2 linked regions of the Pseudosulfitobacter sp. DSM 107133 genome follow. The protein of the gene in region 1 interacts with the protein of each later gene in a pairwise test. Links are inferred from orthologs where the notes say so. Each region holds a gene or a part of one and is shown on either strand. Other genes may lie near its edges.

Region 1 (5,327 bases):
AAGGTGCGGGGCCGGGCCGATATGCTGGTCTGTGCCGCCAGTATGCGCCACGCCGCCGAACTGGGCTTTGGCCTTGCGATGCGCGACTACAGCTTTAACGCCCACAAGAGCGACGCCAAACCTGCCGAGGGCGCGGTGCGTGTCATGTGCGCCAAACCCGACGAGGTGCAGACCACCGCCGCGCCGCTGATGGCCGTGGCCGAGGGCGCATTCTTTACCCGCGATCTGGTGAACGAACCGGCCAACGTTCTGACCACCACTGAATTTGCCGACCGTCTGATGGCGATGGAAGAGATCGGGTTGACGGTTGAGATTCTGGATGAAGATCAGCTTGCAAGCCTTGGAATGGGTTCGATTTTGTGTGTGGGGCAGGGGTCTGACAGCCCGTCGAAAGTGGTTGTCATGCAGTGGAACGGCGGCACCAAGGGCGACGCGCCGCTGGCGCTGGTTGGCAAGGGTGTGGTGTTTGACACCGGCGGTATCAGCCTGAAACCCGCGGCCGGTATGGAAGATATGACCATGGACATGGGCGGCGCGGGCGTTGTGGCCGGTGTGATGCGCGCACTGGCGCTGCGCAAGGCCAAGGCCAACGTCGTCGGGCTGGTCGGGCTGGTCGAAAACATGCCCTCGGGCAATGCCGTGCGCCCCGGCGATGTTGTGACCTCGATGAAGGGCGACACCATCGAGGTGATCAACACCGATGCCGAGGGGCGTCTCGTTCTGTGCGACGTGATGTGGTATGCGCAAGAGCGGTTCAAACCGACGGGCATGATTGATCTGGCCACGCTGACCGGCGCGATCATCATCGGTCTGGGCCATGAAAACGCTGGTGTGTTTTCCAACGACGATACGCTGTGCAATGCGTTCCTGAAAGCGGCGCAGTCCGAAAACGAAGGTGCGTGGCGGATGCCGCTGGGACAGGCCTATGACGACCAGTTGAAAAGCCGCATTGCCGATATGAAAAACGTGGGCGGACGCCCTGCGGGGTCGATCACTGCGGCACAGTTCCTCAAACGGTTTGTCAAGGATGAGACGCCTTGGATCCACCTTGATATTGCAGGTGTCGCCTCGGTTACATCAGAAACGGCACTGGCCCCCAAGGGCGCGACGGGCTGGGGTGTTGCGGCGCTGAACCGGCTGGTTTCGGACATGTGCGAAGGCAAGTAACCCATGGGAGCCGCCTATTTCTACCACCTGACCCAGCGCTCGATGGAGGACACCTTGGCCATGCTGCTGGGCAAGGCGCGTGGCGCGGGCTGGCGCGTGGCCGTGCGCGGGCGCGAGGTGGCGCGCATGGCGCATCTGGATGACCGGCTGTGGCTGGGACAGGGGTTTGTGCCGCACGGGATGGCAGGGGGCGCGCATGACGCGGCCCAGCCGATCCTGCTGACCACACAGGGCGATTGCCCCAACGGGGCCACCTGCATCATGGCGGTTGACGGGGCCGAGGTCAGCGCCGAGGAAGTGGCGCGCATGGAGCGTGTCTGTATCCTGTTCGACGGCTATGATCCCGAGGCGCTGGACAGCGCACGCAGTCAGTGGAAACGGTTGAAAGACGCGGGTGCTGCGGCCCAATATTGGTCGGAAGAATCCGGTCGATGGGAGAAAAAAGCCGAAACCTGAACCGCTTAGAGGTCCAAGTTTATCTGGTTAACGTCAGCGTATCGCGCGCAATCGAGATGTTGCCCCAATGTTGCAGATAGCCCATGCCCAGCAACGATCCGTTCATCTCGCCGCCATTCACGACTGCGGAAATATTATGGTCTACGATGGGGCCCAGCGCCACGCTTTGCAACCGCACCGACGCCGTTGAAACTTCGCCGTTGGCGGTGCCGGCACGCCCGAAATAATCCAGATCGGCAACGTCGAGCCCTGCGCGCTTGGCGTCGGCTTGCGACAGCACGATATCGGTGGCCCCGGTGTCGACGACAAAGCGGATATCGGCCCCGTTCACCTGCAAGGTCAGGTAATAATGGCCATCGCGGCTGCGCGGCACCGAGATGGTGTTTTCGTTAACGACCGTGGCCTGATAGGGCAATGCAGTGCGCGAAATGTCATCCCACAGGCCCACGGCGGCGACGGCCCCCAGAATGATAAACCCCCAAACGGCGGCATATTGCAGCGTCTTGTTCATGGATTGGCGCCCCGATGCCACGCCCCAGCCGACGATCATCAGCAAAAGCAGTACAAGATAGATCAGCCGTCCAGTGTCAAAAGTATCCATCATCTGAATATATGCAGATCAGCGGCCTAGCCAAGCCCTTCGTAGAAACTGAAGGCGCGCAGGCCGTCCAGAACAAACTGAACCGACAGCGCCGCCAGCAACATGCCCAGCAGGCGGGTCACGACGGTGATGCCGGTCTTGCCCAACGCCCGTTCCAGCAGGCCAGAGGCCAGAAACAACACAAAGACCACCAGCAGAACCGCCAGCGTGATGCCGGCCACAATACCCAGACCCGCGAGCCCCGGTTGCTGGCCGGTCAGCAGGATCACCGAAGCAATCGCACCCGGCCCGGCGATCAGCGGAATGGCAAGCGGGAAGATTGACGGATCGTCGCCGTGATCCTCGGATGTGTCCTCGCGCCGTTTGGTGCGCCGTTCGAACAGCATGTCGAGAGCGGTGATGAACAACAGGATACCCCCCGCAACGCGGAATGCAGGCATGGAAATGCCAATGAAACCCAGCAGTTTTTCACCAAAGGCGGCAAAGGCCAGCAGCAAGATAAAACCGGTGACACAAGCGCGCACGGCAATGGCGCGACGGCGTGCTGCGGTCATGCCCTGGGTCAGAGCCACGAACAACGGGGCCATGCCCAGCGGGTCGATCACCACGAACATGGTGACAAAGGCGGTGATCAGAAAGGCGGTGTCGATCATCATGGTCTTTCTCGCGGCGGGGCGGGATGGGGGCGCTGCCCCCAACGCTGGCGCGTTTCCCCCGGGATTTTCTAAACCAGAGAAGTATCAGACGGCGTCGGCGCCTTCCAGTTTTTCAAGCGCGGCCATCCACATCGCCTCGGCGCGGTCCAGTGCGTTCATCACTTCGGCGTATTTCTTCTGCCAGACTTCGGCCTCGCCCTTTTTGCTGTCGTCATAAAGCGCAGGGTCGGCCAGTTTCTTGGCCAGTTTGTCGCGCATCTCGTTCAGCTTGTCCACGCGGGCTTCGGATTTGCGGGCCTCGGCGCGCAATTCCAGAACCTTTTCGCGGCTGGGGCGCTTGGCCTTGGGGGCTTCGACCTTGGCCGGTTTGGCGGGCTTGTCTGCCGACAACAGCATCTTGCGATAGGCTTCCAGATCTTCGTCATAGGGGCGCACGGTGCCATCCGACACCAGCCACAACCGGTCCGCGACCAAACCCAAAAGGTGCATGTCGTGGCTGACCAGGATCACCGCACCGGTATAGGCGGTCAGCGCCTCGACCAGTGCCTCGCGGGATTCGATGTCCAGGTGGTTGGTCGGCTCATCGAGGATCAGCAGGTGCGGCGCGTCGATGGTGGCCAGCAGCAGCGACAGACGTGCCTTTTGCCCGCCCGAAAGGCGGCCCACGGCGGTGTCGGCCTGATCGGGGCCCAGGCCAAAGCCTGCAAGTGTCGCGCGCAGTTTCGACTGCATCACGCCGGGACGCAGCGACTGAAGGTGCTGCAACGGCGTTTCGTCGATGTGCAGTTCGTCCACCTGGTGCTGCGCGAAATAGCCGATGCGCAGCTTGGTTGACCGCGTCGCCTTGCCCGACATCAGCGGCAGGCGGTCCGACAGCAGTTTCGACAGGGTCGATTTGCCCTGACCGTTCTTGCCCAGCAGGGCGATGCGGTCGTCCTGGTCAATGCGCAGGTTCAGTTTGGACAGGATCACCGTGTCGCCATAGCCCGTTGTGCCGCCTTCGATGTTGATGATCGGCGGCGACAGCTCTTCGGGCTCGGGGAAGGTGAACACGCGTTTGGCCGCCTCTTCGGGGGCTGCAATCATGTCCATCTTTTCGATCATCTTCAGACGCGACTGCGCCTGCTTGGCCTTGGATGCCTTGGCCTTGAACCGGTCGACAAAGCTTTGCATGTGCTCGCGGCGGGCCTGTTGCTTCTTGGCCATTGCGGCCTGCACGGCGCGGCGTTCGGCGCGCTGGCGGGCGAACTGGTCATAGGGGCCGGAATAATAGGTCAGCTGGCGTTCTTCCAGATGCAGGATTGCACCCACGGCCCGGTTCAACAGGCCACGGTCGTGGCTGATGATGATGACCGTGTGGGGGTATTTCGCCAGATAGGCTTCCAGCCACAGCGCCCCTTCAAGGTCGAGATAGTTGGTCGGTTCGTCCAGCAACAGCAGGTCGGGTTGCGAAAACAGCACCGCCGCCAGCGCCACGCGCATCCGCCAGCCGCCCGAGAAATCCGAGCAGGGTTTCAGCTGTTCGGCATCGTCAAAGCCCAGCCCCTTGAGGATCGTCGCGGCGCGCGCTTCGGCGGACCATGCGTCAATATCGGCCAGACGGGTCTGGATCTCGGCAATGCGGGTGGGGTCGGTGCTGTCGTCGGCCATCAGCTCGGCGCGCTCGGTGTCGGCGGCCAGAACCGTGTCCAGCAGTGATGTGGACGAGGCGGGCACTTCCTGTGCCACACCGCCGATGCGCGCCTTGGAGGGCAGGGAGATGCTGCCACCTTCCAGAACCAGCTCGCGGCGGATCAGCTTGAACAGCGTGGTTTTGCCCGTGCCATTGGCGCCGATCAGGCCCACCTTGTGACCTTCGGGAATGACAGCAGAGGCGCCTTCGAACAAAGGACGGCCCGCGATGGAATAGGATATATCTGATATGCGCAACATAGGCGCGGTGTGCCGCAACGCAGCGGCGGCGTCAATCGCCGCTTTTCAAGCGCCAAGCCCCATGCTATCGGAGCCGCGATTTCAATTCACGGGGGCCGCAGGTGTGGTGCCCGAACAACCGGAGCACCGACATGGCCCTTGAGCGCACATTCTCGATCATCAAACCCGACGCAACACGCCGCAATCTGACAGGCGCAATCAACGCCAAGTTCGAAGAAGCGGGCCTGCGCATCGTCGCACAGAAACGCATCCACCTGACCAAGGCACAAGCGGGCGAGTTCTATGCCGTGCACGCCGAGCGTCCGTTCTATGACGAACTGTGCGAATTCATGGCGTCCGCGCCCATCGTCGCACAAGTACTGGAAGGCGAAGGCGCCATCGCGAAAAACCGCGAAGTCATGGGCGCCACCAACCCCGCAGACGCAGCCCCCGGCACCATCCGCGCCGAATTCGCCGAAAGCGTTGGCGAAAACTCGGTTCACGGGTCGGACGCGCCTGAAACAGCCGCAGTCGAA
Region 2 (8,340 bases), 1.1 Mb from region 1 along the record:
TCGCGTCCAGATATTCCACGACGGTTACCTCGGACCCCAGACGCGCATAAACGCTGCCCAGTTCCAGCCCGATCACGCCCGCGCCGATCACAACGAGGGATTTCGGCACCTTGCCCAGCTCCAGCGCGCCGGTGGAGGTCACGACGACCTTTTCGTCCACTTCGACGCCGGGCAGCGACGCCGCCTCGGAGCCGGTGGCGATGATGATGTTCTTGGCCTCGTGGACCTCGTCACCAACCTTGACCTTGCCCGCCTCGGGGATCGAGCCCCAGCCTTTCAGCCAGTCGACCTTGTTCTTTTTGAACAGGAATCCGATGCCTTTGGTGTTGGTGTCGACGGTGGACTGTTTGTAGGTCAGCATCTGCTTCCAGTCGACCGAGGGGCTTTTGCCCTTCAGGCCCATTTCGGCAAAGTTGTGCTCGGCCTCGTGCAGCATGTGGGATGCGTGCAGCAATGCCTTGGACGGGATGCAGCCGACGTTCAGGCAGGTGCCGCCCAGCGTGTCACGCCCTTCGACGCAGGCCACTTTCAGGCCCAGTTGCGCGCAACGGATGGCGCAGACATAGCCGCCGGGGCCGGAGCCGATGATGATAACGTCGTAGGATGCCATGAGGTCTTCTCCTTGGTCGTGTGCGCCGCTGTGGCCTGTGTCAGACCGCTGACGGCTTTCAGTATGGCGCGGGTGCCATGTGTTTTGCGGGCGCGTTCCTAGATCAGGGCGGCGATGAAAAGTACGGTGACGCAGGCCATGGCCACCAGCCAGATATAGGACCGCCACGGCCGCCATCCCAGCGCATAGGCGGGGATATAAAGCGCACGGGCGGCCAGATAGACCCAAGCGGCCCCCAGTGTCACTGCGCTGACCTGATCCGTCAGGTGGATCAGGAACACGGCGGCGGCAAAGAACGGGAACATCTGCACGTTGTTGTCATAGGCCCGCAGCATCCGCGCCGTGGCATTGCGCATCGGGCGGCTGGGCGCGCGGTCGCGCGGGCTGGTGGTATAGCCCGGCCCCACATCCATGTTCGCCATTGTTGAGGCCGTGACGAATTGCGCGATGTGCAACAGGCCGGCGAGGGCGAGGGTGAGGAGGAGGGGCGTCATGTCATCGTGTCCAAATCGGAAGATGCAGGAGTGCGGGAGTGCCGGCCAGCGCCCAAGCCATAGGGCGCTGACCTGTTTTTGGTTTACAGATCCATCAGCAACCGGCGGGGATCTTCCAGCGCTTCCTTGACGCGCACCAGGAAGGTCACCGCGCCCTTGCCGTCAACGATGCGGTGATCGTAGGACAGCGCCAGATACATCATCGGACGGATCACCACCTGACCGTTGATCGCCATCGGGCGGTCCTGGATCTTGTGCATCCCCAGGATACCCGATTGCGGCGGGTTCAGGATGGGCGAGGACATCAGCGAGCCGTAGACACCACCGTTCGAGATGGTGAAGGTGCCGCCCTGCATTTCCGCCATCGACAGCTTGCCGTCACGGGCACGCGCGCCTTTTTCGGCAATCGCCTTTTCGATCTCGGCAAAGGACATCGCGTCGGCATCGCGGATCACCGGAACAACCAGACCCGTGGGCGTGCCTGCGGCGATGCCCATGTGAACGAAGTTCTTGTAGACCACGTCGGTGCCGTCGATCTCGGCGTTGACCTCGGGGACCTCTTTCAGCGCGTGCACGCAGGCCTTGGTGAAGAAGGACATAAAGCCAAGCTTCACGCCGTGTTTCTTCAGGAACAGGTCCTTGTATTCTTTGCGCAGCGCCATCACCTCGGTCATGTCGACCTCGTTATAGGTGGTCAGCATCGCGGCGGTGTTCTGGCTGTCTTTCAGACGGCGCGCGATGGTCTGGCGCAGACGGGTCATTTTCACCCGTTCTTCGCGCGATGCATCGTCGGCAGAGACCGGCGCGCGCGGGGCTGCGGCGGCCTGCGGGGCAGGGGCCGAACCAGCGGCAGCCACGGCCTTGGCCACGTCGTCCTTCATGATACGCCCGTCACGGCCCGAGCCGGAGACCTGATCGCGGCTGATGCCGGCCTCGGCCATGGCTTTCTTGGCCGAGGGCGCGTCTTCCACGTCTTTGCCCGAGGTGCTTGCTGCTGGTGCCGCTTTGGCGGCTTGGGCCGGTGCTGCGGCCTGACCCGAAGCCGAGCCTGAAATGACCGCCAGCTTGGCAGTGGCGTCCACGGTGGTGCCTTCGGGCGCTGTGATCTCGGTCAAGACACCGCTGGCGGGCGCGGGCACTTCGACGCTGACCTTGTCTGTTTCCAGCTCGCACAGCATTTCGTCTTGGGCGACGGTGTCACCAACCTTTTTGAACCAGGTGCTGACGGTCGCTTCGGTCACGGATTCGCCCAAGGTCGGGACCATCACGTCAACGCTGTCGTCCCCCGACGATTTTGCGGCGGGGGTTTCTTTGGCTTCGGCGGCTTTGGGGGCATCTGCTGCGGCTGCGCCACCTTCCGTGATTGTCGCCAGCAGGGCATCGACACCCACGGTTTCGCCTTCGGCGGCGATGATATCGCCCATGGTGCCCGCAACGGGGCTGGGCACCTCGACGGTGACCTTGTCGGTTTCCAGTTCGCACAGCATTTCGTCAACGGCCACCGTGTCGCCCGGTTTCTTGAACCATGTGGCAACGGTGGCTTCGGTCACGGATTCGCCCAGGGTGGGCACGCGGACATCAGTCATTATTTCGATCCTTTGATGGTCAGCGCCTCGTCAACGAGGGCGGCTTGTTGTGCTTTGTGCTGGCTGGCCAGACCTGTGGCCGGCGACGCCGATGTGGCGCGTCCGACATATTCGGGACGCAGGTGTTTGGCCTTGATCCGGCCCAGAACCCATTCGATGTTGGGCTCGATAAAGGTCCAGGCGCCCTGGTTCTTGGGCTCTTCCTGACACCAGATCATCTCGGCATCCTTGAAGCGTTCCAGCTCCTTCACCGCGGATTGCGCGGGGAAAGGGTAGAACTGTTCGAAGCGCATCAAATAGACATCGTCGATGCCACGGGCGTCGCGTTCTTCCAGCAGGTCATAATAGACCTTGCCCGAACACATCACCACGCGCTTGATCTTGTCATCGGCCACCAAAGTGGTGTCCGAATTGCCGTGCTGGGCATCGTCCCACAGCACGCGGTGGAAGGATGATCCGGTGGTAAACTCGTCGGCCTTGCTGACGGCCAGCTTGTGACGCAGCAGCGATTTCGGCGTCATCAGGATCAGCGGCTTGCGGAAGTCGCGGTGGATCTGGCGGCGCAGGATGTGAAAGTAGTTTGCAGGCGTGGTGCAATTGGCCACGATCCAGTTGTCCTGACCGCACATCTGCAAGAACCGTTCCAGACGGGCGCTGGAGTGTTCGGGGCCTTGCCCCTCGAAGCCGTGGGGCAGCAGGACCGTCAGGCCGGACATCCGCAGCCATTTGCTTTCGCCCGAGCTGATGAACTGGTCGAACATGATCTGCGCACCGTTGGCGAAATCGCCAAACTGCGCTTCCCACAGGGTCAGGGCGTTGGGTTCTGCCATCGAATACCCGTATTCAAAGCCAAGCACCGCATATTCCGACAGCATCGAATCGATGACGTCGTATTGTGCCTGACCTTCACGGATGTTGTTCAGCGGATAGTAGCGTTCTTCGGTGTCCTGGTTGATCAGGGCGGAATGGCGCTGGCTGAAGGTGCCGCGCGCGCTGTCCTGACCGGACAGACGCACAGGATAGCCTTCGGTCAGCAGCGAGCCGAACGCGATGGCCTCGGCAGTGGCCCAGTCGAATCCGGTCCCTGTTTCAAACATCGCCTTTTTGGCGTCCAGCAGACGTTCGACAGTTTTGTGCAGGGGAACACCGGCGGGGGCTGTCGTCAGCCCCTTGCCAACTTCGGCCAGCGTTTCGGGCTTGATCGCTGTCTTGCCGCGCTGGTATTTCTTTTGCTTCATCTTATCCAGATGCGACCACTTGCCATCCAGCCAGTCGGCCTTGTTCGGGCGGTATTCTTTTCCGGCCTCGAACTCTTCGTTCAGCTTGGCCTGAAACGCCGCCTTCATGTCCTCGATCTCGCCCTCGGGGATCAGCCCGTCTTTGACCAGACGGTCGGTGTACAGCGTCAGCGTGGTCTTTTGCTTTTTGATCTTCTTGTACATCACCGGGTTGGTGAACATGGGCTCGTCGCCCTCGTTGTGACCAAAACGGCGGTAGCAGAAAATGTCGATAACCACATCCTTGTGGAATTTCTGACGGAACTCGGTGGCCACTTTCGCGGCGTGAACCACGGCTTCGGGGTCGTCACCGTTGACGTGGAAAATGGGCGCCTCGACCACCAGCGCGTTGTCGGTGGGATAGGGGGAAGACCGCGAGAAGTGCGGCGCGGTGGTGAAACCGATCTGGTTGTTCACCACGACGTGTATGGTGCCACCGGTGCGGTGGCCGCGCAGGCCCGACAGGGCGAAACATTCCGCCACGACACCCTGACCGGCAAAGGCCGCATCGCCGTGTAGCAGGATCGGCATGACGCAGGTGCGCTCGGCATCGTTCCACTGGTCCTGCTTGGCGCGTGCCTTGCCCAGAACCACAGGGTTCACCGCTTCGAGGTGCGACGGGTTGGCGGTCAGCGACAGGTGGACGGTGTTGTCATCAAACTGACGGTCCGAGGACGCGCCAAGGTGATATTTCACATCGCCCGAGCCATCGACGTCTTCGGGTTTGAAGCTGCCGCCCTGAAACTCGTTGAAGATCGCGCGGTAGGGTTTTTGCATCACGTTGGCCAGAACCGACAGGCGGCCGCGGTGCGGCATGCCAATGACGATTTCCTTGACGCCCAGGGCGCCGCCACGCTTGATGATCTGCTCCATCGCGGGGATCAGGCTTTCGCCACCATCAAGGCCAAAGCGCTTGGTGCCCATGTATTTGACGTGCAGGAATTTTTCGAATCCTTCGGCCTCGACCATCTTGTTCAGGATCGCCTTGCGGCCCTCACGGGTGAACTGGATTTCCTTGCCCAGCCCTTCGATCCGTTCCTTCAGCCAACTGGCTTCATCAGGGTTGGAAATGTGCATGTATTGCAGCGCAAAGGTGCCGCAATAGGTCCGGTTCACGATTTCGACAATCTGCCGCATGGTGGCGATTTCCAGCCCCAACACGTTGTCGATGAAAATCGGACGATCCATGTCGGCGTCGGTAAAGCCGTAGGATTTCGGATCCAGCTCGGGGTGGGGGGTCTTGTCGCGCATGCCCAGCGGGTCAAGATCGGCCACCAGGTGACCACGGATGCGATAGGCGCGGATGATCATCAGCGCGCGGATGCTGTCCAGCACGGCGCGTTTGACCATCTCGTCGCTCAACTCTACGCCTTTGGCCTCTGCCTTGGCCTTGATCTTGTCGCCAGCCCCTTTGACCTCAGCCGGAGCGGCCCATTCGCCTGTCAGCGCCTGGGTCAGGTCGTCGCCCGGCATCGGCGGCCAGTCGCTGCGCGCCCAAGAGGGGCCTGCGGCCTCGGCTTTGACGTTGCTGTTCTCGTCGCCCATCGCCTTGAAAAAGGCCTGCCAGGCTTCGTCTACCGCGCCGGGATTGTTGGCATAGCGGGCATACATCTGTTCAAGGTATTCCGCGTTGTGTCCTTGCATGAAGGACGAGGCGTGGAACTGGTCGTTGGCTGGGTGGTCGGTCATGGCGAGATACCTCGGATGTGAGACGTGGCCGCATAATGGTTAAAGATACCAAGGCGGGGGGGTGCCCCGCCTTGAGACAGGTTAGTCTTTGTTGATCGCTTCTTGCACGGCTTCGCCCAGTGTTGCGGGGCTGTCTGCCACCACGATACCGGCTTCGCGCATTGCGTTGATCTTGCTTTCTGCGTCGCCCTTGCCACCGGCAACGATGGCGCCTGCGTGGCCCATGCGGCGGCCCGGAGGGGCGGTGCGGCCGGCGATAAAACCGGCGGTGGGCTTCCAGCGGCCCTTTTTGCGCTCATCTGCCAGGAACTGTGCCGCCTCTTCCTCGGCAGAGCCGCCGATTTCACCGATCATGATGATCGACTGTGTTTCAGGGTCGGCCAGGAACATTTCCAGCACGTCGATGTGCTCGGTCCCCTTGATGGGGTCGCCGCCGATGCCCACGGCCGAAGACTGGCCCAGTCCCATGTCGGTTGTCTGTTTCACAGCCTCATAGGTAAGCGTCCCCGAGCGCGAAACAACACCCACCGAGCCGCGTTTGTGGATGTGGCCGGGCATAATGCCGATCTTGCAAGCGTCCGGCGTGATCACGCCGGGACAGTTGGGGCCGATCAGGCGCGATTTGGACCCTTCCAGCGCGCGCTTGACGCGCATCATGTCCAGAACCGGAATCCCTTCGGTGATGCAGACGATCAGCGGCATTTCTGCGTCAATCGCTTCCAGGATCGAATCCGCGGCAAAGGGGGGCGGCACATAGATGACCGAGGCGTTGGCTTCGGTGACATGCATGGCTTCGTGGACCGAGTTGAAGACCGGCAGGTCCAGATGTTTCTGGCCGCCTTTGCCCGGTGTCACGCCTCCGACCATCTTGGTGCCGTAAGCGATTGCCTGTTCGGTGTGGAATGTCCCCTGCGAGCCGGTCAGGCCCTGGCAGATGACTTTTGTGTTTTCGTCGATAAGAACGGCCATGTTTGGTTTCCTTGCTTACGATCTGTCGGTTGTTTCGGATGTTGGAATGACGGGTGACTGGCTGCCGCGGGTGGGCCAGCTCCCAGTGAAGAGGTTTGCGGTCTGTACAGCTTGCGTATCGGCGGTGCCTGCACTGGCTTCTCCGAAAGGCCGCGCGACAGCGGATGGGGTATTGATCGCGCGTCTCATGCGGCCACCTTGCGCAACAAGACCGATATGTTGTCGTCAACGGGCAGGCTGAAACTGTTGACCAGTTTTGTGGTGAACCCTGCGTCAGCGGCAGCTTTGCGCAATGTGCGCAAACTAAAATAGTTCACATGATCAGGGTAGCGAAAGCCGCACCATTTCGGGCCAATGATCTTGCGGTTCAGGCTGTTGAAATTAGGCACCCGCACAAATACCGCGCCTGTGTTCTTCAGTGCGCGGTACACACCATTTAGAACGCCCATGACATTGGTTTCATGTTCCAGATACGAGAACATTACGATGCCATCGAATTGGGCCTCGTCAAATTCCCAAATGGTCTCTGCTCCTGCACCCTTGAGACAATACCCGCCCCGTGAACGCATGATGTCGTCGGCCTGCGCATGCAAGGCGGTGCTCAGTTCGATGCCAAAGGGGGTCATTGGCGGCAGAATGCGCGCACCCGCACCACAGCCGATGTCAAGCACATGACCGTCGGAGAACCAACGCCGGAAGTGCGCCTGCTTGTCCCGATGTATAACACCAAGGTTTGTGCGCAGCTTGCGCACGAACTTGCTTGCAAAGGTTGACCCTTTTGATGCCTCAGCCTTGGCAGCATAGGTCTTTTCCCAAGCAAAATCTTGCTCCAAGGCCTCATAGACCACAGGATTGCGCAGATAAGTCATGCTACATTCATCGCAAGTGACCACTTGCCACGGATCGGGCGAATAGGCCCGCAGTGGCACGCATTGCGTGCTCTCGCACAGTGGGCAGGGACGATATGTTGACACGCTATGCATCAGATCAAAAGAAAGCCCTTGCGGCACAAATGACATGCCCGCCTGCCGGTGACCCCAACTTTTTGATAAAAGATGGGGTCGCCGGTGCATCACAGGCGACATACAGCACGGGGCTGTCATAGACATGTGCGGCTTGGTGCATCACTTGCCTTAGCCTTTGACCGCTTTCACGATCTTCTGCGCGCCGTCTTTCAGGTCTTCTGCGGCAATGACATCAAGGCCGGAGTTGTTGATGATGTCCTTGCCCTGTTGCACGTTCGTGCCTTCGAGACGGACAACCAACGGCACTTTCAGGCCCACTTCTTTCACCGCGGCAACAACGCCCTCGGCGATCACATCGCAGCGCATGATGCCGCCGAAGATGTTCACCAGAATGCCTTTGACCTGCGGGTCCGAGGTGATGATCTTGAACGCTTCAGTTACTTTTTCCTTGGTGGCACCGCCGCCCACGTCAAGGAAGTTGGCAGGCTCGGCGCCGTACAGCTTGATGATGTCCATTGTGGCCATCGCCAGACCCGCACCGTTCACCATGCAGCCGATCTCGCCGTCCAGAGCGATATAGTTCAGGTCGTATTTCGAGGCGGCCAGTTCCTTGGGGTCTTCCTCGGTCTCGTCGCGCAGCTCGTTGATGTCGGCGTGGCGGTATATGGCGTTGCCGTCAAAGCTGACCTTGGCATCCAGCACTTTCAAATCACCGCCGTCGGTGACGATCAGCGGGTTGATTTCCAGCAT

The links. The genes of interacting proteins can lie anywhere in the genome.
Region 2: the proteins of DSM107133_RS08980 (region 1) and DSM107133_RS03735 interact in binary tests that used the Escherichia coli proteins (3 or more experiments, as listed by UniProt). The link is inferred for Pseudosulfitobacter sp. DSM 107133 from one-to-one orthologs.

The regions. Positions count from the first base shown.
Region 1 is NZ_CP085154.1:1,823,832-1,829,158, forward strand. Bases 2,389-5,327 are described here. They hold DSM107133_RS08980 (ABC-F family ATP-binding cassette domain-containing protein), read right to left. Parts: upstream 4,813-5,327; coding sequence 2,965-4,812; downstream 2,389-2,964. Other genes in these bases: DSM107133_RS08975 (MarC family protein), read right to left, coding at 2,389-2,877; ndk (nucleoside-diphosphate kinase), read left to right, coding at 4,944-5,327. Also shown: DSM107133_RS08960 (leucyl aminopeptidase), read left to right, coding at 1-1,167; DSM107133_RS08965 (DNA polymerase III subunit chi), read left to right, coding at 1,171-1,623; DSM107133_RS08970 (TIGR02281 family clan AA aspartic protease), read right to left, coding at 1,643-2,224; more of DSM107133_RS08975, read right to left, coding at 2,251-2,388. UniProt on the Escherichia coli protein: Genetic data indicate it may be involved in ribosome assembly or function.
Region 2 is NZ_CP085154.1:756,497-764,836, forward strand. The notes cover bases 2,490-6,053. They hold DSM107133_RS03735 (2-oxoglutarate dehydrogenase E1 component), read right to left. Parts: upstream 5,657-6,053; coding sequence 2,690-5,656; downstream 2,490-2,689. Other genes in these bases: odhB (2-oxoglutarate dehydrogenase complex dihydrolipoyllysine-residue succinyltransferase), read right to left, coding at 2,490-2,693; sucD (succinate--CoA ligase subunit alpha), read right to left, coding at 5,738-6,053. Outside these bases: lpdA (dihydrolipoyl dehydrogenase), read right to left, coding at 1-610; DSM107133_RS03725 (MAPEG family protein), read right to left, coding at 709-1,104; more of odhB, read right to left, coding at 1,188-2,489; more of sucD, read right to left, coding at 6,054-6,625; DSM107133_RS03745 (class I SAM-dependent methyltransferase), read right to left, coding at 6,811-7,494; sucC (ADP-forming succinate--CoA ligase subunit beta), read right to left, coding at 7,759-8,340. UniProt on the Escherichia coli protein: E1 component of the 2-oxoglutarate dehydrogenase (OGDH) complex which catalyzes the decarboxylation of 2-oxoglutarate, the first step in the conversion of 2-oxoglutarate to succinyl-CoA and CO(2).